Regions from separate parts of the Serratia sp. TSA_198.1 genome, predicted to be linked through region 1. Evidence: predicted binding sites of a transcription regulator. Region 1 holds the regulator's gene; the other holds the start of a gene.

Region 1 (9,537 bases):
CCGCAGTTTCTCCGCCGGTTCGCTGCGCGCCAACTGTTGCAACTGCGGTTCGGCCGCGGCCTGCTCCTGTTGCACGACGCTCAACTGGCGTTGGTATTCCTGCTGCTGGTGCTGCGTTCGCTGCCACTGTTGCAGCCAGTTCAGCGCCTGTTGCTGTTGCCGGGCCTGCCCGTTGAGGGCGGTTTCCTGCGCGCTCAGCTCAGCTAATTGGCTTTCCAATTGCTGACGCTGTTCGTCATTCAGCAGCTCAATGCCGCTGGCGCGTTGATGCAAGGCGTCCAGATCGGCTTTGGCCTGTTTGTGCTGCTCGAAAACCCGTTCGGAAAGCTGGCCGTAGATCTCGGTGCCGGTCAGCTCTTCCAGCAGTTCGGCCCGGTCATTGGCATCGGCATTGAGGAAGGCGGCGAACTGCCCCTGGGACAGCATCATCGATTTGGTGAAGCGGCCGAAATCCAGCCCGGTGATCGCGGCGGTCAGATCCAGCTTGTCGCGGACTTTATCCGCCAGGATTTTGCCGTCTTCACGCAGCGCCAGCTCCACCTTTGGCGCTTGCAGGTTGCCGTCCGGCGCATTTTTGGCGCGGCGTTGGCTCCAGAAGGCGCGGTAGCCGATGCCTTTGACCTCAAATTCGACCTCCGCCAACGACTCGGCGGTGTGGCGCGTCATCAGTTCGTTTTGGCTCGGTGTCACGTTAAGGCGCGGTGTCTGGTGGTACAGCGCCAGGCAGATGGCATCCAGCAGGGTGGTTTTGCCCGCGCCGGTTGGCCCGGTGATGGCGAACAGCCCATTGCTGGCAAAAGGCTCAGCGGTGAAATCGATCTTCCACTCGCCCTGCAATGAATTGAGGTTCTTCAGCCGCAGGCTCAGGATTTTCATTGGGTCGGCTCCTCGTCGTTGTGCCGTACGGCCTCGACCACCTGATGGAACATTTGGCGCATCCGCTGCTGGCGAGGCTCTGTGATTTCCGTCTCCTGCGCCAGCCGCCGCTCGAAGACCTCATCGACGCTCAGTTCGTTGAGCGTTTCCTTGTCCTGCTGTTCAAGGGCCTGGCGGCGCTGCTCTTTACTGCGGCGCAGCAATACCACCTCCACCGGCAGTTGATCCGCCAGCAGTTGAATACGGCGCTGAATGTCGCTGAGGTAATCTTGCGTGGCCACTTCGATATCCAGCCATACCGGCAGTTCCCCTTGATAATCGGCGAACTGCCGCAATTGTTGCTCGATTTGCGCCAAATCACCTTTGATCAGTTGCATCGGCTGGAAGCTGGGGATATCCAGTGCGGTGACCTGTTGCAGGGCGCCATCGGCAAAATCCACCATAAACACGCTCTTGGGTTTGCCCAGCTCATCGAAACTGAGCGGGATAGGCGAACCGCTGTAGCGGATATGCTCGGATTTGGCGACGTTTTGCGCCCGGTGAATATGCCCCAACGCAATGTAGTCGGCAGGCGGAAACGCCTGCGCCGGGAAGGCATCCAGCGTGCCGATGTAAATATCGCGCACCGAATCGGAGGCGGTAACCCCCACCGTGGTCAGGTGGCCGGTGGCGACAATCGGCAAGGTTAGCCCCAGTTCATCGCGGCGTGCGCAGGCCGCCTGGTAGAGCTGTTGATAGTGTTGCGCGATGGCCTCTTGCAACGCCTGCTGCTTTTGCGCACCCGATTCGCCGGCGCGGCTGGTCGTCAGATCGCGCGGGCGCAGGAACGGGATGGCGCACAATACCGCACCCGGTTGGCCGTCGCGCTGGTTAAGCACCAGGATCTGCTGCCCGATGTCGCTTTGGGCGTTGGCGATCACCGTTGTATTCAGGCAAGAAAGCAATTCGCGCGATTCATTCAGGGTTGCCACGGAGTCATGGTTACCGCCCAGCACCACCAGTTGGCAGCCGGTACGCTGCAGCTCCACCACGAAGCGGTTATACAGCTCGCGGGCGTAACTCGGCGGCGACCCGGTGTCGAACAGATCCCCGGCGACGATCAGCGCATCCACCCGTTGCTGTTCAATTTGCTCGATCAGCCAGCGCAAAAAAGCCTGGTGCTCGGCGGCACGGCTTTTGGTGAAAAAGTACTGGCCAAGATGCCAGTCAGAGGTGTGGATCAGGCGCATGACACTCCCGGGGCGATAAGCTAATGGCAGTGATTATAAAGGGGGCTGACTCTCCTGTCGTGACGCAATGATTATGACAACTGAATGATTTTTCTTTGAAGCTGGAAATAATCGCTATGCTTACTGGCTATAACAGGCTGGTTTTTTCATAAAAGTGTCACAAAACTGACGCATAATGGCGCCCGCAATCAACTGTGATCGCTAACACATTGGCAGGATTGACGATGGCAAGACGCATACTGGTGGTGGAAGACGAAGCGCCGATCCGTGAGATGGTGTGCTTTGTGTTGGAACAGAATGGTTACCAACCGTTGGAAGCCGAGGATTATGACAGCGCCGTGACGCGCCTGTCTGAGCCGTTCCCTGATTTGGTGTTGCTCGACTGGATGTTACCCGGCGGTTCCGGTATCCAGTTTATCAAACATATGAAGCGTGAAGCGCTGACCCGCGATATTCCGGTGATGATGCTGACCGCACGCGGTGAAGAAGAAGACCGGGTGCGCGGCCTGGAAGTGGGAGCGGACGATTACATTACCAAGCCGTTCTCGCCGAAGGAGCTGGTGGCGCGCATCAAGGCGGTAATGCGCCGCATTTCGCCGATGGCGGTGGAAGAAGTGATTGAAATGCAGGGGCTGAGCCTGGACCCTTCCTCACATCGCGTAATGGCTAATGAGCAGGCGCTGGATATGGGGCCGACCGAGTTCAAACTGCTGCATTTCTTTATGACCCATCCGGAACGTGTTTATAGCCGCGAACAGTTGCTTAATCACGTCTGGGGCACTAACGTTTATGTGGAAGACCGCACCGTTGACGTGCATATCCGCCGGCTCCGTAAGGCGTTAGAGACCACTGGTCATGACAAAATGGTTCAAACCGTTCGGGGCACCGGCTACCGATTCTCAACGCGTTACTGATCGCGTCGCGCTGGAGAATATGCTGTGCTAGAACGCCTTTCCTGGAAGAGGCTGGCCCTGGAGCTGGCTCTTTTCTGTTTACCTGCCTTGCTGCTGGGGCTGATTTTCGGCTATCTGCCCTGGCTGCTGCTGGCCGCCGTGCTGGCGGCGCTGGTCTGGAATTTCTACAACCAACTCAAACTTTCCCACTGGCTGTGGGTCGACCGCAGCATGACGCCGCCGCCTGGGCGCTGGAGCTGGGAGCCGCTGTTTTACGGCCTGTACCAGATGCAACAGCGCAACCGTCGTCGTCGTCGTGAACTGGCGCTGTTGATCAAACGTTTTCGCAGCGGCGCGGAATCGCTGCCCGATGCGGTGGTGATGACCACCGTCGAAGGCAATATCTTCTGGTGCAACGGGTTGGCGCAGCATCTGCTGGGATTCCGCTGGCCGGAAGACAACGGCCAGCACATCCTTAACCTGTTGCGTTACCCGGAGTTCAGCCACTATCTGCAACAGCAGGAATTCACGCGGCCACTGACGCTGCAACTCAATAACGAGCACTACGTCGAGTTCCGTGTGATGCCCTATTCGGAAGGGCAACTGTTGATGGTGGCGCGCGACGTCACCCAAATGCGCCAGCTTGAAGGCGCGCGCCGCAACTTCTTCGCCAACGTCAGCCATGAATTGCGTACCCCGCTGACGGTATTGCAGGGTTACCTGGAGATGATGAGCGACGAGGAGCTGGACGGCTCGTTGCGCGGCAAGGCGCTGGGTACCATGCAGGAACAGACTCGGCGCATGGACGGGCTGGTCAAACAGCTGCTGACGCTGTCGCGCATTGAGGCGGCCCCTAACGTCGATATGAACGAGCGGGTCGATATTCCGCTGATGTTGCGGGTGTTGCAGCGTGAGGCGCAGTCGCTGAGCGGCGGCAACCACGAGATTACCTTCCGGGTGAACGAGCAGCTCAAGGTGTTCGGCAACGATGACCAACTGCGCAGCGCGGTGTCGAATCTGGTGTATAACGCCGTCAATCACACGCCGAAAGGCACCCATATTGAGGTGAGCTGGCAACAGACTCCAAACGGCGCGCAGTTCCAGGTCAGCGACAACGGGCCGGGCATCGCCGCCGAACATATTCCGCGCTTGACCGAGCGTTTCTACCGCGTCGATAAAGCCCGTTCACGCCAGACCGGCGGCAGCGGGCTGGGGCTGGCGATCGTCAAGCATGCGCTCAGCCACCACGATGCGCGGTTGGAGATCCTCAGCGAGCAGGGGATTGGCACCCGTTTCATCTTTACCTTGCCTAACCGGTTGATTGTTCCTGCAGCTTTATCAGAGAATGCGGTGAAAAATTAACGCGCGAGAGGCTGGCATGATCCGAATTACCCGATGGTTGTTGCTGTGCCTGGCGCTGCTGGCGAGCCGCGGCGCACTGGCACAGCCGGACGGTATGCTGTCCGGCAACCTGTCGAGCGTCGGCTCCGATACGCTGGCGAATCTGATGGCGCTGTGGGCGCAGGACTTCAGTCAGCACTACCCTAACGTCAATTTGCAGATCCAGGCAGCCGGTTCTTCAACCGCGCCTACCGCACTGGCGGCGGGCGCAGCGCAGCTTGGGCCAATGAGCAGGCCGATGAAGGCGGCGGAAGTGTCGGCGTTCGAACACCGTTATGGTTATGCGCCGCTGGCCGTGCCGGTAGCGGTGGATGCGCTGGTAGTGCTGGTGCATCAGGACAATCCGTTGCGCGGTCTGAACCTGCAGCAGCTCGACCGCATTTTCTCCGCTACCCGGCGCTGCGGCGAAAGCCGACCGCTGATGCGTTGGGGCGAATTGGGGTTGACCGGCAGTTGGCAACAGCGCGACCTTCAACGTTTCGGGCGTAACTCCGCCTCCGGCACTTACGGCTATTTCAAACTGCGCGCCCTGTGCGGCGGCGATTTTATGCCGCGGGTCAATGAGCTGCCCGGTTCGGCCTCGGTGGTACAGGCGGTGGCCGGCTCGCTGAACAGCATTGGCTATGCCAGCATCGGTTTTCGCGCCAGTGGCGTGCGTCTGCTACCGCTGGCGGAATCGGGTGAAAATTATGTTGTCCCCAATGATACCAACGTGCGCAACGGCAGTTATCCGCTGTCGCGCTATCTGTATATTTACATCAACAAGGCCCCCAACCAACCGCTGGAGCCGCTGACCGCCGCTTTTCTCGATCGCGTGCTGTCCGATGCCGGGCAAAAGCTGGTTAATCATGACGGTTACCTGCCGCTGCCACCCGATACGCTGCGCAAAACCCGGGTGGCGCTGGGTCTGAAGTAATCCTCCAACGGGCGCCGAGTGGCGCCCAACATGAATTTCTCTCAACACCAATGAAAATTATTCTATTGCCGCCCGACAAGCGGCGTGACAGGATGCTCCCCAATAGGTTATTTAGACGTCTGGATGTCCAAAGTAACTCGGCGTAATAGTTCACACTGTCAATCATTGAAGCAAAGAGGCCCGATCCTTTGCCTGTCACCGGGAGTCATAATATGTGCGATTGCAACCACGCCTTTCACGCTGACGTTGTCGGCAGCCTGTTGCGCCCTGCGGCGCTGAAAACTGCTCGCCAGCAGTTCCAGCAAGGCGAAATCGATGCCGCCCGGTTGCGCGCGGTTGAAGACGAGCAGATCCGTTTGGCGGTGGCAAAACAGAAAGACCTCGGTTTGGCGGTGGTGACGGACGGCGAATTCCGCCGTGCGTGGTGGCACTTCGACTTCCTGGAAGGACTGGACGGCGTGGAAGGTTATGATGCGGAGCAGGGGATCCAGTTCAACGGCGTGCAAACCCGCGCGCGCAGCATCAAGGTGGTCGGCAAATTGGGTTTTAATCCCCAGCACCCGATGCTGGCGGATTTTCGCTTTCTGAAGGCGACGGCCGGCGATGCGGTACCGAAAATGACCATTCCCAGCCCGAGCGTGCTGCACTTTCGCGGCGGGCGTAAGGCCATCGACAACCGGGTTTACCCGGATCTGAATGTCTATTTCGACGATCTGGCGCAGACCTACCGTGATGCGATCAAGGCGTTTTATGACGCAGGCTGCCGCTATCTGCAGCTGGACGACACCGTCTGGGCTTATCTGTGCTCGGACGATCAACGGCGGCAGATCCGCGAGCGCGGTGAGGATCCGGATCGTCTGGCGAAGATCTACGCCGACGTGCTGAATGCGGCGATCGCCGGCAAGCCGGACGATCTGACCATCGGCTTGCACGTGTGTCGCGGTAATTTCCGCTCTACCTGGATCTCCGAAGGCGGTTACGAGCCGGTGGCGGAAATCCTGTTCGGCCAGGTGAATATCGACGCTTTCTTCCTGGAATACGACAACGAGCGCTCCGGGGGCTTCGAGCCGCTGCGTTTTATCAAACCCGGTAAACAGCAGGTGGTGCTCGGCCTGATCACCACCAAAAACGGCGAGTTGGAGAACCCGGAACAGGTGAAACAGCGTCTCGAGGAGGCCGCGCAGTTTGTCGATCGCCGCCAGTTGTGCCTCAGCACCCAGTGCGGGTTTGCCTCGACCGAAGAGGGCAATAGCCTGAGCGAACAGCAGCAGTGGAATAAGCTGCAAAGCGTGGTAAATATTGCCCGAGAGGTTTGGTAAGCGCGCAGATCCCGTTCAGACCACGCGAAAACCGATCGTTTATTGGCGTTTTCGCGCGGTCTCAAGCCAAATGTTTCACGGTTTGTGAATGCGGCGCTCAAAAATGATACAAATCATGTAGTGTATATTTATTGATAGCCAATATGATCGACTGGTGGCAAAAGATTATCTGGTCGATAGCTCTGGTTTTTATCGCACGACTTGCCTTTCAACGCTATAAACGTTTAACTTAGCCCCCGTTGTCGGACTAAACCTCCATTTATAACTCCTAAAACTCTGTCCATCATCATGAGTGGTTAATTTCGAATAAGGGCAAAACGCCGGACGTTATGCGTTTTCTGCTCTTATTGATCTCGCGATGAAAGGGCAAGCCGACAACCGGGTGGGGGCATTACGTCACCACGATATCGGGTACTTTTTTTCATTTGAACAGGCAACACGACATCGTATGAGTCATCGTTTAACGTCAAAAGATATTCTGGCACTGGGTTTTATGACCTTTGCCTTATTTGTCGGCGCCGGGAACATTATTTTCCCGCCAATGGTCGGCTTACAGTCCGGTGAGCACGTCTGGACCGCAGCAATCGGCTTCCTGATTACCGCTGTCGGTTTGCCGGTGATAACCGTGATCGCCCTGGCGCGCGTTGGCGGCGGTATTGATGCCCTTAGCACGCCGATTGGCCGCAGCGCCGGTTTGCTGCTGGCGACGGTCTGTTATCTGGCGGTTGGCCCGCTGTTCGCCACCCCGCGTACCGCGACCGTGTCCTTTGAAGTGGGTATTGCACCGCTGACCGGCGACGGCGCCATGCCGCTGTTTATCTACAGCCTGGTGTATTTCGCGCTGGTCATCGGCATTTCACTGTATCCGGGCCGCTTGCTCGATACCGTGGGCCACGTGCTGGCTCCGCTGAAAATCGTTGCGCTCGGCGCACTCGGCATTGCGGCGTTGGTTTGGCCGGCGGGCACGCCTATTCCGGCTACCGAAATTTATCAGCACGTTCCTTTCTCTTCCGGCTTCGTCAACGGCTATCTGACCATGGATACGCTGGGCGCGCTGGTGTTCGGCATCGTTATCGTCAACGCTGCGCGTTCCCGCGGCGTGAAAGATGCCGGCCTGCTGACGCGTTACACCATTTTGGCCGGCCTGATCGCCGGTGTGGGCCTGACGCTGGTTTACCTGAGCCTGTTCAAGCTGGGTTCCGGCAGTGGCGTGTTGGTGCCGGACGCGACCAACGGCGCGGTGATCCTGCACGCTTATGTGCAAAATACCTTCGGTGGGTTGGGCAGCTTCTTCCTGGCGGCGCTGATCTTCATCGCCTGTATGGTGACTGCGGTAGGCCTGACCTGCGCCTGCGCCGAGTTCTTTGCTCAGTACCTGCCGTTCTCTTATAAAACGCTGGTCTTTATTCTGGGCCTGTTCTCGATGGTGGTTTCCAATCTGGGCCTGAGCCATCTGATCCAGATCTCTATCCCGGTGCTGACCGCGATTTACCCGCCGTGTATCGTGCTGGTGGTATTGAGCTTCACCCTGCGCTGGTGGAACAGCGCGACGCGCATCATAGCGCCGGTGATGCTGGTCAGCCTGCTGTTTGGTATCCTTGACGCGGTGAAAGCGTCTACCTTCCAGCACCTGTTGCCGGAGTGGACCAATCACCTGCCATTGGCTGCGCAGGGGTTGGCATGGCTGTCGCCTTCTCTGCTGATGCTGGTGTTGGTCGCGATTTATGACCGGGTTTGTACGCGTTCTGAAGTGACCGCGCACCCATAATCCCCCGGCTGAATTTTGGGCCACGGACTTGTCCGTGGCCTTTTTACGTTTAAAAAACACGGGTTATTTTCATGCAACAACAGTCACCCTCCGCCCCTGCGGCCAATAAGCTGAAGCGCGGTCTCAGCACGCGTCATATCCGCTTTATGGCTCTCGGCTCGGCCATCGGCACCGGCCTGTTCTACGGTTCGGCGGACGCCATTAAAATGGCCGGCCCGAGCGTTTTGCTGGCATACCTGATTGGCGGCGTCGTCGCTTTTATCATCATGCGCGCTTTGGGCGAGATGTCGGTCAACAACCCGCAGGCCAGCTCATTCTCCCGTTATGCGCAGGACTACCTTGGCCCGATGGCCGGGTATATCACCGGCTGGACCTACTGTTTTGAAATTCTGATCGTCGCCATTGCCGACGTGACCGCGTTCGGCATTTATATGGGCGTCTGGTTCCCCGAGGTACCGCACTGGATTTGGGTGCTGAGCGTGGTGCTGGTGATTGGCGCCATCAACCTGATGAGCGTGAAGGTGTTCGGCGAGCTGGAGTTTTGGTTCTCGTTCTTCAAAGTCGCCACCATCATCATCATGATTGCCGCCGGTATCGGCATCATCATTTGGGGGATTGGCAACGGCGGGCAACCGACAGGTATCCATAACCTGTGGTCCAACGGAGGCTTCTTCAGCAATGGTTTTATCGGCATGATCCTGTCGCTGCAACTGGTGATGTTCGCCTATGGCGGCATCGAGATCATCGGTATCACCGCCGGTGAAGCCAAGGACCCGAAAACGTCGATTCCCAAGGCCATCAATTCGGTGCCGTGGCGCATCCTGGTGTTCTACGTCGGTACGCTGTTTGTCATCATGTCGATTTATCCGTGGAATCAGGTGGGCACCAACGGCAGCCCGTTTGTGCTGACCTTCCAGCACATGGGGATTACCGTGGCTGCGGGCATCCTCAACTTTGTGGTGATCACCGCGTCGCTGTCGGCGATTAACAGCGATGTGTTCGGCGTCGGCCGCATGCTGCACGGGATGGCTGAGCAGGGCCATGCGCCGAAGATGTTCAGCAAGGTGTCGAAGCGCGGCATTCCGTGGGTTACGGTGTTGGTGATGATGCTGGCGTTGCTGTTGGCGGTGTACCT
Region 2 (9,537 bases), 520 kb from region 1:
GTGCTAGAGAATTTACCTATGATGCAACAGAATCTGCGGGAATAGATATTACAATAACGCCTGAGTTATATACGAGCATGAGCAAGAAAATAACAGTTCTAGGCAGCAATCAGGGAAATGAATTCCACCTATTTAGAGAAACAAAATATTACCCACAAGATAAAATCATATTTATTGGTGGGGCGGGCGACGACTATTTTGACATAAATAACATCGTAACAGCTATGGGTGGTGACGGGACTGACTTTTTCAACATTATGAGCTCATCCAATAAAACCAGCACACTTTATGATTTCAATCCCCACAAGGACATTATCGGATTGAAATCAAGTGGGATATATATATCCGGAAGAGAATCAGGAGAAAAAATACCATTTACAGATACTGTTAGCGGTGGGAATAAAGTACAAGATTATGGTTACATAGAAAACTTATTTAACCCTAACACCCCACTTAACTTTCATGGAAAAGTAGGTGCCGTATCTACTATGGATGTCACTATGACTAAAGAAACCTATATCGTAGTTGATCTCAACGATAATAAAATATTTGATACTAATGACGCACTCATAAAAATTTCAGGACAACCGGATACTGCCGAACTTGCATCACAATTGTACTATTGACCGAACTGTATCAATCTCACCTCAGTCCTGAAGCGCAAGAAATAGGATAAATGCCAGTTAAACTGCTGGCATTTTAGTTTACTTATTCATATCAAAACACTGCCTTAATACATTTTTTAAAATCAATTGGAAAGGCAATAGTGATGCTGGATTCCTGACAGCACAAGTGCACATTGTAAACAAGGGTACAAAGGATACAAAGTGAGCTAGTTGCAACACCCCCCCCCCCTTTTTGCCTTGCGGTGGCCATGTCTGTACGTACAACAGCAACACGCCAACCCAATCCGATACTTGTCCGCGGTAACCCTCGTACGGTCCACCTACAACCTTTTACTGGGAAGAAGTCCTAAACTCTCTCAAAACCATGCTTTTTAATGCTCAAAAACGGATGCTTCATCTAATATTAATTTCAGATTTGGTGCCTTACCAATTAGTTCAACATAAAATAATATTCATTTAAATAGTTACCTTCACTTCATTAAACCAATAAAATCTAAGGAAATCAAAATAATGGCAACCTTAATCTCTGAACAACAAATTGGTGCCGTCTTTTACGCCATCATCCGAAAAAGTCCAACCGAAAAACAACTAAAGATGTACGCAGATGCTTTTGAAAGCCGCGGTATCATAGCGATTAAAGAGTTAGTCTCGACACTGATCCGTTCTGACGAAGCAATAGCTCTATACGGTAACAAGAAAAAGTTCGATATAATGTCCGAAGTATTCGTTACAGCACATGGGAGGAATTTTGGCGAGGTTGAATTCAAACTGTGGCTTAACGAAGCGGCTAAGCCGATTGAAGTAAACCTATTCCGAATTATAGACGAACTCATCAGCAATAAAGCACCTTGGCCACAACTGAATGATGACTGGACGCAGAGTGGCGAGCTAAATTACCCAGTACAACGCGTCACCGATAGGGAACATTTAATCGATAAGGGCCATGATAATCTGTTCCCAGGGTCATCCACAAGCGGCACTCCAGGCAGTGGCGTGACAGACATTCAAGGAATATTCCATATATTAGGTGCAGGACTCACCCAGGATGTTACCGATTTTTGGGTGGTGCATCTCAATAATGGAACCAAAACGTTGTTGCAAGCGACGGAGAAATTCATCGCCGATCGTGCTTATCTTAGTAACGTTATGGATAATACTTTTATTAATCGCTTGTTTGATAAAGGATTTGAACGTGCTCCGTCCCAAGATGAATTGAATAAATACCTGGGTTTACTTTCTTCGGGCTCATCACGGGCTGAGGTTGCAATAAAAATCCTGCAATCACTGCGTGATAGTACCAATGAACAAGACCAGCTTGCACAACAACATTTGTTGGCCGCCAGTCACGATTATGCCCCTGGCGAGTTACCTGCCCTGGCCTATCAAGAACAGATCGCCGCACTTTATCTTGCCGCTGCGGGGCGCGGTATAAATGCGCAAGCGTTATTCGGCTATAGTCGTGAGTTAGCCGCAGGTAAAAGTTATGAAGAAATGGTAAAACTATTACTCAATTCTTCTGAATTTACTCGCTACTCAAGCCATCTTAATGGCGAGCCTTTCGTGCAAAAAATATACAAATCAGTCTATGGTGTCGAGGCTGATAACGATACGGTACAGCGACTTTTAGCTTACGGCAGTAAAGAGAGCATTACCTCACACATTATTAATGACCTGCTAAAAACAGATCCCACTTCAAATGATGAATTCCAAGATCAGTTTCAGTTTTTATTTAAAATTGCATATAGCTTAGGATTTAAAAATAATGCTGTCCTCACCAACACGGATGAGGGAACGCCAAGAGGAAATATTAACTCCGGTGTTGATCATATTCTCAGTAACACTGAACTGGCTATTCTTGAGAAAATAACTATCAATCTTATTTCTTCACATAATATTGACCTTACCTACGCTGCTAATGTTAAAGATATCACTATCACTGGCAATAGTGAAGGCATGATAAAAATTTCTGACCATCTACAAAATGAATTCACAAAAATAACTATCAATGGTCATATACTTGATCTGCATACCGGGGGTGCAGGAGAAATCATTTACATCAACAAAACCGTAGATATTGCTTCTTCCCCATCGAAATACACCCTGGGAGGAGGAGATGACTTCCTCGCATGGGAAGGTAATAACGCTTCAGCAGCAGGAAATAAAATAAGTAAAAACATTACTGCAGATGGTGGTGATGGTAATAACAAGTTATCAGCTAATTTTATCACTTTCTGGACTGAAACAACCATTCGTAAAGGCCTTAATGGCAACCCAGATACTAAAGAAGTGAAATACTCAAGTAATTTAGACCAATTTAAAAACTTTTCACTCATTGATTTAGCAGGTTACATTGGGCAAGTTTCAGGAATTACCTATACGGTGAATACAGATGGTAGCATTACGCGGACCATTGACAATGTAAAAAATAATACTTTCGACTACGGTTTATTCTTGGATAATGCTTCTATAATATCAGGAGGGAACGTCAACGACATCGGAAAGTCTGGTTTCTCCATTACAAATGCAAATGATTTCAAAGCAACTGCAGGCTGGATTAATGTAATTAACATCAATCAGGCCGCAGCCAACATATATATCAACAACCGAAGTCAAATTAATCATAACAACCAAGAATATCGATTTAATGTTAAGGACGATGTTACTCATTTTAACTTATTCACCAATCAAAAAGTAGCTAATGACCAACAAAAAGAATACGCCGAACTTCATGAGGGAGAAGTAATATCAAACTACGCGGGCACTTTTTTATTTACGGGAAATAACCTAACAGAAATAAATGTAGACACAACAGGCTCTTCAGAAGACAAAACTGCAGTGTCGTTAAAATTGCAAAGCACCAAGATTGATACTATAAATATTTCTGGGGATAATCTCATCGCACTTAGCGTTGACTTCTCGTCATCTTTAAGTAATAACGACTTCGTTGTTAATGCTTCAGATGCTGCGGGAATAAACTTCTTTCTAGCTGATTCGGTAACTAAAAAAATTACTGTTATTGGTGGACATAGTGAAAACTCGTTTAAAATACTCGACTCCAACAACGCACCTGTCAACAATAATGGAAGTATCAAATTTATCGGAGGGAATGGCTCAGACTTTATAGATATTGATACTGGTATAACAGCTACGGGAGGAGGAGGCATTGATTTATTTAACATTGTTCGGCCTGGTAAAGGAGAACATACGCTTTATGATTTTAACAAGGATGAAGATGTAATAGGTTTAAAAAACATGGATATCTATATCTCTAATAAAAAGGCGGGTGAAAAAGTTCCGCTCACAGAACATATCAGCGGTGGAAACTCACTGGCCGATTATGGTTACATTGAGAATTTATACAACCCTAATACGCCATTGGCACTAACCAAAAAGATTGGTGTTGTTTCAACCCTTGACGACCATCTTGAAAAAAACACTTTCTTCGTTGTCGATCTTAATAACAATGGTGTGTATGACACGACTGATTCATTGATAAAAGTCACTGGACAACCGGATACCCAACAGTTAGCTGAAACACTGTTCTATTAATTACAATACATTGCTTAGGGCTATTTTATGTAGCCCTAAGTAATAAATTTATTTTATAATATGCCTGAAGTATTTATGGGGGAGTTATTTAAGGAATTTATTATGTAATAATTAAGGCTCCGCCAACGAATAAGAAACTTAAAAACCGGAAAGGTCCTGCAACGTATTTTACTGCTGCACAACGGCAATGTTCAGTCGTTTGATCGACCGTAGAGCGGTGCCTGCCTCCGCGCCTCACCCCCACTGCGCTAGCTTTGCAAATCCTCTTGAAGGAGAAATATCAGGCTAAAGGTGATGCGCGCCGAGGGTTCACCGGCGATGCACTCGGCACGAACCTCGCCGCCGTGCAGCGTCATGATGGCGCGCACGATCGATAACCCCAGACCGCTGGCATGGCTGCTGGCGCTGCGGGCAGCATCGGCACGGTAAAAACGGTCGAACAGCTTGTCCAGGTGCGCCGGTGAAATGGGCCGCCCTTGATTGACCACCTGGATCACTACCCTTCCCTTCGGCTGACTGAGCGCCTGCAACCTTATCTGGCTGTTTTCGTCGGCATAACGCACCGCATTGGCGACCAGATTGCTCAACGCACGCTGAAACAGCATCGCATCCGCCATCAGTTGCCCCTCGCCCCGGCAAACTAAAGTGATGCCCCGCTCTTCCGCCAGGCCTTCGAAATAGTCCGCCACCCGCTGAAGCTCCTGCGCTATATCCATTCGGCTACAGTTCAGCACCGCCTGCGCTTCCCCGGCGCGCGCCAGGAACAGAATATTTTCCACCATGCGCGAAATGCGCTCCAGCTCGTCCATATTGTTCGACAACAGGGTTTCATACTCTTCCACGCTGCGCGGCTGATACAGCGCCACCTGGCAATGGCCCATCAACGCGCCCACCGGGGTGCGGATTTCATGCGCCAGATCGGCGGAGAACTGTGTCAGACGTTGATAGCCGTCATTCAGCCGATCGAGCATGGCGTTAAACGAACGGGTCAGTTGTCGCAGCTCCTTCGGTGCCCCCTGCTCACTCAGCCGAGTCGACAGCGTATTCGGCGTGATCACCGCCGCCTGCGCCGCCATGCGCCACAGCGGCTGTAACCCACGACGCATCACCCAATAGCCCAGCAGCGCGATCAGTAAAAACGCCACAGCCACCGCAGCGACGATCCGCCACAGATAGCGCGCCAGCATCTTCTGTTCATTGACCATCACGTGAGCCGCCGAGATCTGCAGAAGGTTGCCGTCATCCAGTTTCACCAGCGCCGATGCGACACGCAGCGGCACGCCCTGAGCCGTTTCCCCACTGCTCACCGCACTCAGAAGCTGAGGCGTGTCAACCGGCGTTGGCGTTATGGGCGGCAGCGTCAACCTGGCCGGATTAACGTTGATTAAGGGTTTTTGACCCGGTTGCTGAAAAATCAAAACGTCCTGTTCATTGCCCAGCATGTTTTCAAACAGGCCGGTGTTGGCCACCAACCGGTCGAGCGGAAAGCGCTGGCTAAGCAAATGGCGAAAATACTCCACCCGGCCGGTAACCTGAAAATCGCTGCGGGTGGTCATCTCCTGACGCATCGCGCCATACAGATACCAGCCTGCGCCGCTGACCACCAGCGCCGCCACCAGCGCAAACAGCATGGCGCTGCGTAACGTCAGCGACAGGGTGTGCCAGCGTTGGGCCAGCACGTTCATGAGCGCGGCTCGCAGACATAACCGATGCCGCGCACGGTATGAATCAGCTTGATAGCGAACGGTCGGTCAATCTTGGCACGCAGGCGTTTGATCGCCACATCCACCACGTTGGTATCGCTGTCAAAATTCATGTCCCAAACCTGCGAGGCGATCAGGGTGCGCGACAGCACCTCTCCTTCGCGCCGCACCAACAGGTGCAACAGCATAAACTCCTTATTGGTCAGCGGGATCACCACATCCTGCCGCACCGCCTTGCGGCGCAATACGTCGAGTTGCAGATCGGCAAGGCTGTAGTGATCGGCTTCACGCACCGTACCGCGCCGCAGCAGCGTGCGGATACGCAACACCAGTTCAGTGAAGGAAAAGGGTTTGATCAAATAATCCTCGGCCCCCAGTTCCAGGCCATGAATGCGATCCTGCACCCCGTCACGCGCAGTCAGAAACAGGATCGGCACGTCGCTTTTCTTGCGCAGCACTTCCACTATCTGCCAGCCGTCCAGCCCCGGCAGCATCACGTCGAGCACGATGGCGTCATAACCGTGCTCCAGCGCCCGGAACAGCCCGTCAGTGCCGTTACGCGTCAGATCGACGCTGTACCCCGCCTCTCCCAACCCTTTTTTCAGGTAATCACCCGTGCTGATGTCGTCTTCAATCACCAATATCCGCATTGTCGCCACCTCGTTGCATCTGTGGAAATACTAGCAGTTTCGGCTGACATTCTTGATGACATTAATGTCATCAAACGGACATGGTGCTGTCCCTGTTGTTCGACCATGCTTAACCGGCAACCCATACAAAGGAGAAGATTATGATTACCCGTCATCGTTTTGCCGGTTTACTGCTGTCCACCCTGATGCTGTGCAGCGGCATTGCCGCCGCCGCCCCGGCACCGGGAAAAGTCATTGCTCCACTGCGTGGCACTATCGCTCAAGTCAGCGACAGCAGCCTGCAGCTCACCGACCGTAAAGGGGAAAAGGTCAGCGTAAAAATCAACGATCAAACCAAGGTACTGAGCGTATCCAAGGGCACGCTGGACGATATCAAGCCGGACAGCTTTATCGGCACCGCCGCCGTACCGCAAGCGGATGGCACCTTGAAAGCGCTGGAAGTGCACGTGTTCGCCGCCAGCCTGCGCGGCACCGGCGAGGGCCACTCGGCCTGGGAATCTGCCGACGGTAAGGTAGACACCATGACCAACGGCACCGTCGGCAAGCTGGTGAAATCCAACGGCCGCACTCTGACCGTGACCTACGGTAACCAGCAGAAAACCGTCACCGTGCCGGAAGACGTGCCGATCGTCACCCTGGATCCCGGCGATCGCAGCCTGTTGAAACCGGGCGCGCACATTGTGCTGTTCTCCGCCACTGACGAGAAAGGCGAACGCGTCGCCACCCGCATCTCCGCTGGCAAAGACGGCACCGTTCCGCCAATGTGACCCAGGAAAAAACGATGAAAACCAACGCGCCGCGGCCGGTGCATCGCTGGCCGGTCCGGATCACCCATTGGGTTAACCTGTTCGCCATGGTTTGCATGTTCATGAGCGGCTGGGAAATCTACAACGCCTCACCGCTGTTCGGCTTCCGCTTTCCGCCACAGATGACGCTCGGCGGCTGGCTGGGCGGCGCGATTGGCTGGCATCTGGCGGTCATGTGGCTGCTGGCGTTTAACGCGCTGTGCTACCTGTTGTGGAGCCTGTTCAGCGGCCATTTCCGGCGCGATCTGCTGCCGCTCAGCGCCAAGGTGCTGCGGCGCGAAATCGGGCAGGCGCTAACGCTGCGGCTGCAGCATCACCATGGCCGCTATAACGCCATTCAAAAGCTGATGTACCTGGGCGTGCTGGCGCTGGGGCTGCTGCTGGTGCTCTCCGGACTGGCCATCTGGAAACCCGTGCAGTTGCAAGGCTTGGTAGGCCTGTTTGGCGGGTTTGACACCGCGCGCTACGTGCATTTTTTCGCCATGTCCGCCATTGGGTTATTTGTGGTGATTCACTTGCTAATGGTGATTATCGTGCCGCGCACGCTATGGGCAATGATTACGGGTGGCAAACATGAATGATAAACAACGGCGCCCTTCGACACCGGCGTTGGAACCGGACCAGAAAAAACAGCTGGTCAATCTGCAACGTCGCCTGATGCTGCGCTCCGGCCTGACGCTGGGCGGCATCGCCATGCTGACCGGCTGCAACATGCAAGACGGCGATCAAGTGGATAAAGTGCTGTGGGCCATGTCGCGCTGGAACGATCGGGTACAGGCCTGGCTGTTCAGCGGCCAGCGGCTGGCGCAAACCTATCGGCCGGATCAGATTACCCACCCCTTCCCGTTCAACGCGTTTTACCCCGAGTACAACGTACCGGAGGTGGATCTCGCCAGCTATCGGCTGGAAATTTCCGGCAAGGTGGAGAAAACCGCCCCCTGGACGCTGGAACAGCTGCAACGCCTGCCGCAACAGAGCCAGATAACCCGGCTGATCTGCATCGAGGGCTGGAGCGCCATCGGGCAATGGGGCGGCGTACCGCTGCGCAGCTTCCTGCAGCATGTCGGGGCGGATCTGAATGCCCGTTACGTCGGTTTTAAATGCGCGGATCGTTATTACTCCAGCATAGATATGGCCACCGCACTGCACCCGCAGACCCTCCTGGCGCTGGATTTCGGCGGTAAGGCGTTGCCGGTGGACTACGGCTATCCGCTGCGGTTGCGGGTGCCCACCAAGCTGGGCTTCAAGAACGCCAAGCATATCGCCGCCATTTTTGTCAGCGATACCAATCCCGGCGGCTACTGGGAAGATCAAGGCTATAACTGGTTTAGCGGGATCTAGTTTTCTGCGCAGTACTGCGCAGAACCCACGCTGCCGGCTGGAAAAGAGCGTTAACCCTCGCCAGGTTTTTTTCTATTTAAACCTCATTTTCTGATATCCACCTGCAAAATCATTTCTGCACCCCGATGCTGCCCTGTACCATGAAGAAATTGCCGGATTACGGAGCTGGAACATGCCTAAATTTGCTGCCAATTTATCGATGATGTTTAACGATCTGCCGTTTCTGGAGCGGTTCGAAGCCGCCGCAGGCGCAGGGTTCAAGGCGGTGGAGTTTCTGTTCCCCTATGAATATCCAGCCGAACTGCTGGCGGAACAGCTGCGGCGTCATGATCTGCAACAGGTGCTGTTCAATACCCCTCCGGGCAATGTTGTAGCCGGTGAATGGGGTTTGGCCGCCGTCCCCGGCCGCGAACAGGATGCGCGCGCCGATATCGAATGCGCGTTGGCCTACGCCATCGCCCTGAATTGCCCCTGCGTGCACGTGATGGCCGGATTGGTCCCGCCGGGAGCCGACTGGCAGCGCTATCGCGAGACCTTTATCGGCAATATCCGCTATGCCGCAGAGACCTTCGCCGCACACGGCATCAAGGTTTTGATCGAAGCCCTCAGCCCACAGGTGAAACCCCACTATCTGTTCTCCAGCCAACACCAGGCCGCGCAATTGGTCGAGGCTATCGATCGCCCGAACGTTTTCATGCAGTTTGATTTTTTCCATGCTCAGTTGGTTGATGGCAATATCAGCGGCCTGATGACCTCGCTGGCCGGGCGCTACGCCCATATTCAGATCGCATCAGTGCCAGATCGTCATGAGCCGAACGACGGCGAACTTAATTATCCGTGGCTGTTCGCACAGTTGGACAAC

What was found. Region 1 encodes PhoB, which activates phosphate uptake and scavenging genes when phosphate is short. Its sites were predicted from a motif close to CTGTCATAAAACTGNCNNAT; they were not measured.
Region 2: the regulator PhoB is predicted to act here: its motif matches at 6,593-6,612, upstream of ACUTSW_RS08375 (heavy metal response regulator transcription factor).

Annotation. Positions count from the first base shown of each region.
Region 1 is NZ_JBQZFP010000001.1:2,279,236-2,288,772, reverse strand. Features, by position in the region: gene sbcC (exonuclease subunit SbcC) at 1-876, opposite strand, end outside; gene sbcD (exonuclease subunit SbcD) at 873-2,105, opposite strand; gene phoB (phosphate response regulator transcription factor PhoB) at 2,330-3,019, shown strand; gene phoR (phosphate regulon sensor histidine kinase PhoR) at 3,044-4,360, shown strand; gene ACUTSW_RS10980 (PstS family phosphate ABC transporter substrate-binding protein) at 4,377-5,315, shown strand; gene ACUTSW_RS10975 (cobalamin-independent methionine synthase II family protein) at 5,528-6,634, shown strand; gene brnQ (branched-chain amino acid transport system II carrier protein) at 7,083-8,402, shown strand; gene proY (proline-specific permease ProY) at 8,474-9,537, shown strand, end outside.
Region 2 is NZ_JBQZFP010000001.1:1,763,939-1,773,475, forward strand. Features, by position in the region: gene ACUTSW_RS08360 (DUF4214 domain-containing protein) at 1-626, shown strand, start outside; gene ACUTSW_RS08365 (DUF4214 domain-containing protein) at 1,137-4,175, shown strand; gene ACUTSW_RS08370 (heavy metal sensor histidine kinase) at 4,424-5,860, opposite strand; gene ACUTSW_RS08375 (heavy metal response regulator transcription factor) at 5,857-6,528, opposite strand; gene ACUTSW_RS08380 (hypothetical protein) at 6,669-7,295, shown strand; gene ACUTSW_RS08385 (cytochrome b/b6 domain-containing protein) at 7,310-7,915, shown strand; gene ACUTSW_RS08390 (molybdopterin-dependent oxidoreductase) at 7,908-8,675, shown strand; gene ACUTSW_RS08395 (HPr family phosphocarrier protein) at 8,848-9,537, shown strand, end outside.